One region of the Shinella sp. HY16 genome, then DNA from elsewhere that is predicted to be linked to it. Evidence: riboswitches for the same ligand, from Rfam matches in the RefSeq annotation. Region 1 holds a riboswitch; each other region holds the start of a gene.
The links. A riboswitch is a leader RNA that binds a small molecule or an ion and turns the genes downstream of it on or off. The one in region 1 is predicted to bind cobalamin.
Positions count from the first base shown of each region.

Region 2: another riboswitch for cobalamin. It lies ahead of K0P03_RS10395 (CbtB domain-containing protein); the one in region 1 lies ahead of K0P03_RS17900 (hypothetical protein).
Region 3: another riboswitch for cobalamin. It lies ahead of K0P03_RS30555 ((2Fe-2S) ferredoxin domain-containing protein); the one in region 1 lies ahead of K0P03_RS17900 (hypothetical protein).

Region 1 is NZ_JAHYXL010000001.1:3,646,152-3,648,411, forward strand. It holds gene K0P03_RS17895 (GH36-type glycosyl hydrolase domain-containing protein) at 1-545, opposite strand, end outside; cobalamin riboswitch at 987-1,203, shown strand; gene K0P03_RS17900 (hypothetical protein) at 1,304-1,513, shown strand; gene metH (methionine synthase) at 1,597-2,260, shown strand, end outside.
Region 2 is NZ_JAHYXL010000001.1:2,058,166-2,060,425, forward strand. It holds gene K0P03_RS10390 (CbtA family protein) at 1-793, opposite strand, end outside; gene K0P03_RS10395 (CbtB domain-containing protein) at 806-982, opposite strand; cobalamin riboswitch at 1,031-1,397, opposite strand; gene K0P03_RS10400 (peptidoglycan-binding domain-containing protein) at 1,477-2,260, opposite strand, start outside.
Region 3 is NZ_JAHYXL010000005.1:25,950-28,209, reverse strand. It holds gene K0P03_RS30560 (helix-turn-helix transcriptional regulator) at 1-288, opposite strand, end outside; cobalamin riboswitch at 501-732, shown strand; gene K0P03_RS30555 ((2Fe-2S) ferredoxin domain-containing protein) at 885-1,643, shown strand; gene K0P03_RS30550 (ABC transporter substrate-binding protein) at 1,645-2,260, shown strand, end outside.

The DNA.
Region 1 (2,260 bases):
AGCAGCACGAAGCGGATGAAGGAGGGCAGCGCCCAGAGCTCGCCGATCTTCAACGCGTCGATCTTCTGGAAGCCCTGAACAAAAGCCGTCAGCCCCTCATGCGAGACGCCGCTATGGGTGTGCGCGACATAGAGCCAGGCAAGCGCCAGCGTGCGCGGCATCACCTGCCCTTCGATCTCGATGGTCGGAAGCTGGCGATAGAAGCGGCGCGGAAAATCGCGTCGCACTTCCTGGATCGCCTCTTCTACGACGTAGTAGTTGTCGAGCAGCCATTCGGCCGCCGGCGTGATCTGCGCACCGGCTTCGACATCCTTGGCCGTGGCGCGATAGACGCGGAAGATTTCCTTCTCGTTTTCCTTGTGCCGGGCGCGGAATTCGAAAGGGTGGAAGCCGGGCAGCGCCGCGGTCTTGTCGCGCGCCAGCGCTTCACCGCAATCGGCGAGCTCCTCCAGCGACAGATAGGTGGCGCGGATCGAATCGTTATAATCGATCTGCTTGGCGTCGGCGTCGCGCGAAGGGGCTTGCGGCGTATTGTGAAGGGGCATGTTTCTGATTCTGGATCCGGCCATATGGAACCATCCGGCGACGGCCTTTGCGCCGAACGGTTTTTTGCGGGCAGGTTTCATCTCGGTGCCGCGATCAGCCATGTGACCAAACAGCGCCCGGACGGCGCGATTGGAATGGACATGGCTCAAGCGACACGCTGGTTGGCATCCTGGCCGCGTGGTGCATGAAAACGGCATTTTTTAGCCGTAAGGACAGAGACTTGCAACATGTCAACATGACCGGATGGCGCAGCATCGACCCTCATCTGCGGTTTTGGTGAATCGTGCGCCCCTCGCAGGAGGCGAGCGGACGCAAGGAGCAGGAGAATGGCAAATGGATGCGGCAGGAAAAAGTTCCCGCCCGCCCATCTGGCTGCCCGCCAAGCTGTGTCCAAACCGCCGAACGGAGCCTTGCACCATTGACTCGGTGCCGGCGCCAAGCCAGTTTGACGCCGTCAGGGTCTTCCGAGTCGATTGGCTCGGAGGCTAAGAGGGAAGCCGGTGCGATGCTCCGAAAGGAGCACCAAGACCGGCGCTGCCCCCGCAACTGTGAACGGCGAGCTGCTGTCGCTCCATGCCACTGGTGGATTTCACCGGGAAGGCGAGACAAACGCGATGACCCGCAAGCCAGGAGACCTGCCCTGACAGTCGTAACGTCCATGGGCGGGGTGTCCCAGTGGTGCGCTTGCTTGTCGCCTCCGGGCGAAGTTCCAGCAGCGTGCGTCCGGTCATCCCCCAATTTTCCGATTGGGGAAGAAATGCTTGCCATCACCGACAATGGTTTCGCCGGGAAACCGGAATCCATCTTCATCTCCTGGCTGCTCTGGCAGCCGCACGGCGCCGACCTTGCCGTCGAGGCGCTGAAGGAGGTCCAGAAACTCTCGCGCTATGAAAAGGTCGATCCCGACATCGCCAGACTGAAGGCGCTGTTCGCCTCCCTGGCCGGGTCGAATCGACCGATGCACTGACTGATAAGGCATAAAGACATATTGACATAAAGATATCTTTATGTGATTTCCGGTGCAGGATTATTGCACCGGAGGGCTTTGCCGTGGCCGAATCGCACCTGGACACCCTGTTCGGACCTGAACTGCCGCCACGCGATGGGCGCGAGATTCTCGCTGCCCTTCAGGCCGCCGCACGCGAGCGCATCCTGGTGCTCGACGGCGCCATGGGCACGGAAATCCAGACGCTGAAGCTGGTGGAAGAGGATTTCCGCGGCGATCGCTTCGACGACTGCGCATGTCACCAGCAGGGCAACAATGACCTCCTGACACTGACCCAGCCCGGCGCGATCGAGGACATCCACTATCGCTACGCGTTGGCCGGCGCGGATATTCTCGAAACCAACACCTTCTCCTCCACGACCATCGCCCAGGCCGATTACGGCATGGAGGACATGGTCTATGAACTGAACCGTGACGGCGCCCGCCTTGCCCGCCGCGCCGGCCTCAGGGCCACCGAAAAGGACGGCCGCCGCCGCTTCGTCGCCGGCGCACTCGGCCCGACGAACCGCACGGCCTCCATCTCGCCTGACGTCAACAATCCCGGCTACCGCGCCGTCACCTTCGACGACCTCAAGCGCGCCTATGCGGACCAGCTGCGCGGCCTCATCGACGGCGGCACCGACATCATCCTGATCGAGACGATCTTCGACACGCTGAACGCCAAGGCGGCGATCTTCGCCACCCGCGAAGTCTTCGAGGAAAAGAGCA
Region 2 (2,260 bases), 1.6 Mb from region 1:
AGGCTGCCTTGGCGATCTTCTCGTTGGCAAAGCCGAGCGAGAGGCCGAGCACGATCCAGAAGAACAGGGTCGTGGCAAGGGCAGCGACGGCGAACTCCGCACCGAGCACGGCCGGAACGTTGCTGGAAATGTCGCTGGGCTGCGGGGCGCCATAGACCTGTGGCGCCGCGATCAGCGCAATGCCGATGACCTTGGCGACGATGTTCGGCTTGAGGAACAGCAGGTAGAGGCCGGCCGCCGACAGGATGACGGTTGCGATCCACCACACCTGGCGGTCGCCGAGATCGGCGGCAGGGAAGCCCGGAAGCTCCGGCGGCAGGCCGATGGCCGGCAGCATGTGCACGGCAAGCCAGCCGGCCGCGCCCCAGAGCGCGCCGTTCGCCACCGTGATCGGATGGCCGGACACGAGGCTGAAACCGGCAAGCAACAGGCCGAAACCGGCGCCCGTGACGAGGTTTGCCAAAAGCGTGCCGGAGAACCGGCTCATGCCGAACATGATGCCGCCTTCCTCGTGATCCTCGCCCTCATGGGCATAGGCGACGGAGACCGGCGAGAGCGCAGAGGCCATGTCGAGGATGACCGCGCCGAGCGAGGAATGCTCCTGCGTCTGTGCAGCGCCTTCCGTGCCCGTGGCCGGCGTCGTGCCTTCGGTTGCGGGTGCGGCTCCATCGCCGCCTTCGAACTCCTCGGCATGCAGGATGAGCGGCACGACTCGAGCCTCCTGGGCGGCTGTCATCAGCACGCCGGAGAACAGCCCGGCCACCAGGGCGGCCAGGAGATAACGAACGATCATGTCGAAAACTCCTTAGTGGCAGGGAAAGCCGTAGGAGTGACGCGTATCGTGTGCCGTGTCGTGCAGCACGGCGGAATTCGCAAGGCCCGCACCGAACACCAGGAAGGCGCCGAGCAGAAGAGCGAAAACACCGGCGACGAGACGGTCGTTTGCGGAAAGGGTAACAGAAGACGTAGTCGAAACAGCCATGACAACCTCCGTGCAGGCAGCGGGGAAACCTCCCCAGGTCGGACGAAATGTCCTTCACATTGGCTGGCAGGTCTCCTGGCTCGCAGCGTCGGGCGTTGAAAACGCCTGCGGGGCCCCCTCGCCTTCCCAGGCTAAGGCATCGCGAAAAGGCGGACGATTCGTAGAAGAAGAGGCGTCCAACCCCTGCTGATCGCGATGCCACCCAGTGGCTTTTCCGTCTGGTTCTCACAGCGCGAAACCAAGGCACCATCGCCCCGCTCCCCGCAGATCCTCCCATCCGGATGGGCGTCCCTCGCCACTCTACAGTCGCGGGGTCGGCCGTGATTGCAGCGCCCTGATTGGGTCCGCCGCGTCACATTCCCATTTACTCCCCGATCCGTTTCCGGATCCGGGAACCATCCAATAGTCTGGATGATTATGCTTCCACCCCCGGGAAGTCAATCGACCGGCAGCGTCATCACCTGTGCTGAAACCGCCGCCCGGCCGTCGTATTCTCAATAGCCGGGGATGATCACCAGACCGCCGCCATCGTTGTAGTAGCCGTCGTCGCGGTAGTAGCGCTCGTAGTAGCCATCGACCGGGCCTTCCAGCACGTCATAGTCCTGCTGGTAGCGGCGCTGGCGATTCTGCCGGGCCTCGGCATATTGCGCAGCCTGCCGAAGGGCACGGTACTGCTGGCGGGAAAGATAACCATCGGCGCGGTAGCCCGACGAGCCCTGCCAGGCGGCGATCGCCGAACGGGTGCGCGAACCGAAGACGCCATCGACGCCGTAGGTGTTGAAGCCGAGCATGCTGAGCCAGCGCTGCGCCTGGGCGCGGGTCGAGCGCTCCATATAGGCCTCGCGCCGGTCGACGATCGGCTGCTCGGCCTTGCGCTCAGTCTCGACAATCGCCGTTTCACTGTCCGTCCTGGGCTTTGCTTCCTGCCGGGCGGTGTTTGACAGCGCCGACAGGCGCTCGCGCGCATCGGCGACGAAGCGGCCGTCCGGATATTCGTCGAGATAGGCGCGGAAAGCCTTTTCCGAGCCGTCGAGCACGGCCTTCTGGAAAGTCTCTTCCTCGCGCTTGGCCGCATCGTCGGCCTGCTCGACGGCAAGGCCGCGGTCCTTCCTGTCGGCGCCCTGCGCTTCGTTTTCACGGGCGGCAGTCGCCGTGTCGTTCTCCTGCGCGGCACGCTCGGCGGCGGCCGCCTCCTCGGCGCGCTTTTCAGCCTCTTCTGCAAGGCGGGCCGCCTCGGCAGCCTTCGCCTCGGCATCGGCAGCCGCCTTCGCGGCTTCC
Region 3 (2,260 bases), on a different contig from region 1:
TCTCAGGGCAAGGGAGTGGCCGTCTATCCGGCTCGTCCAACTGCCCTCGAAAGCATGACTGATGCAGATGCCCGGCGCGAACTGGCCCGTCGCCTCAAGCGGTGCGGTCGTGGTCAGTCGGCAATCGATATATTGCAAATACGGGGATAGTGCGCGCGTGCGATGCCGGCCTGTCGCAAAAACCAGCGGCTCGCTATCCGCAGGCGAATAAAGCACGTCGGCAAGCGATATGTCGCCGGCTTCCATCATCGCGACGGTGTCTTCCCTGTAGGGTGACCAATGACCCATCCTGCCTCGACACCCTTCGTACTGTCTCTTTCGCCTGCCGTCTGGGTGCGCGCCTTGGAAAGACAAGCCCGCCGAACAACCGGCATTGGCAATATGCGGGCAGTTTGAAGCCTTCCCCGCTCTCTCTATAGGGGACCACCATAAATATGAGTATATAAATCATGTTTATGGTGGTCAAGGCACCAACCGTCTTGACGCCAAGAAGATGCATGGATAGCGTGCGCGCCGATGGTTCCCCGCCCGATAACTCGACGGGGATTAATAGGGAACACGGTGAGGCCCCGTCAGGGACCAAGGCCGTGGCTGCCCCCGCAACTGTAAGCGGATTGCCGTCTATCCTTGTGGCGCGAGAGCGCCATGCCACTGCGGGCCACCATCCGCGGGAAGGCAGATGGGCGACAGATATCCGTGAGCCAGGAGACCTGCCATCAAGCATAGTTTTCCGTGGCCGGGGATGGTCAGCAGGATGACGGTTCACCGATGGCTTGTCATATCATCCGGTCGCCTCATTTTCTGCCTGCCCCGTTCGCTAGCGAGGTGGGTGGGTGCAATCAGCAACAGGTATTTCGGAGAGCCGGCGCCGCGGTCGTGCGATCGTGGTTCTGGCCAAGGCGGCTTTCGCTGCAGCTCCGCACCAGGAGATGGCAAGAATTGCCGACATCGTGGCCGCCTTTGCAGGCGTCGGTCGCGTTATTTCCGCGTTTTCGGAACAGGGTCGCCCGTCGCTCCGTGACGCACTTCATGATCTGCTGGACGGGCAATACGATGCCATCACGATCTTGCCGCTCGTGTTGCCGATGGAACCGAGCTTCCACATCTGGCTGACAAAATCACTCAAGCGCTGGCAGCATGAATCCAACCGGCCATGGCCGCCGGTGGCGATAGCGCGGGACGTTGCGCGCAGCACACTGATGCCTGCCGTCCTCTCGGAACTGTTGGCCGAGGGGCCGGACGCACCTGTTCCCGTTCCGCCCGAGGCCGTGACCGAAGGTTCGCTCGTGCCGGCGCAGAAGCGACGCGTGCTGGTCTGCGAAGGCGGCCCGTGCAACTCGGCAGGCGCGGATGTGCTCTGGGGGCATCTGCGTAACGAGCAGGAACGGCTGAAGCTGCGCGTGACGGGCGAAGGCACGATGTCCGCCAAGTCCACTTGCCTTGGTCCTTGCAATCTTGCGCCCGTCGTCCAGGTCTGGCCTGAAGGCACCTACTATGGCGGCGTCAACGAGGCCGCCCTCGACCACATTATTTCCGAGCACCTTCTCGAAGGCCGTGTTGCCAGCGAACACGCCTATGAACCAAACGGACGCAAGCAGCGCCTCCGCGCCAGCTGTCCTCAATCCAACCCGATGGGAGAATAAGATGGGATACGTTCCGCGTGCTGCGATAGCAGCGCTCGTGGTTGCCTGCACTGGGCTGATGAGTGCGGCTTTTGCCGCGGATATGGCGCCGGCGGACGAGCAGGTGTTGCGCCTTGTCACCGCCAACATGCCGCGCTCACTCGATCCCATCAATATCGATGCACAACGGATCATCAACAACGGCTTCGCCGAACCACTGGTTCACGCCAGCCTCGACGGTGCATCGCTCATCCCCGCGCTTGCCAAGAGCTGGGCGATGGTCGAGCCTACGATTTGGCGCATCGAGCTTCAGCCAAATGCCAAATTCTGGAGTGGCGCAGCAGTCGATGCGGCGGCCGTTCAGGCGTCTTTCGAGCGTCACCAGGCAAAAAACACCCGCGCCGGTTCGCTTCTCAAGGGAGCAACCTTCAAGGCAGTCGGGCCAACAACGCTTGAGATCCGCACACAGGCGGCGGATCCCGCCTTCCTGTTCAAGACCGTCACAATCGGCATCCACAACGCTGCCAAGGCTGATGAACTCGGCGACAAGTATGCGATGGAAGCCGACCTTTCGGGCTACTTCAAGCCGACCCAATTCGTGCCCGGCGAATTGGTCGTCGCTCAGCCTTTCGACGGAT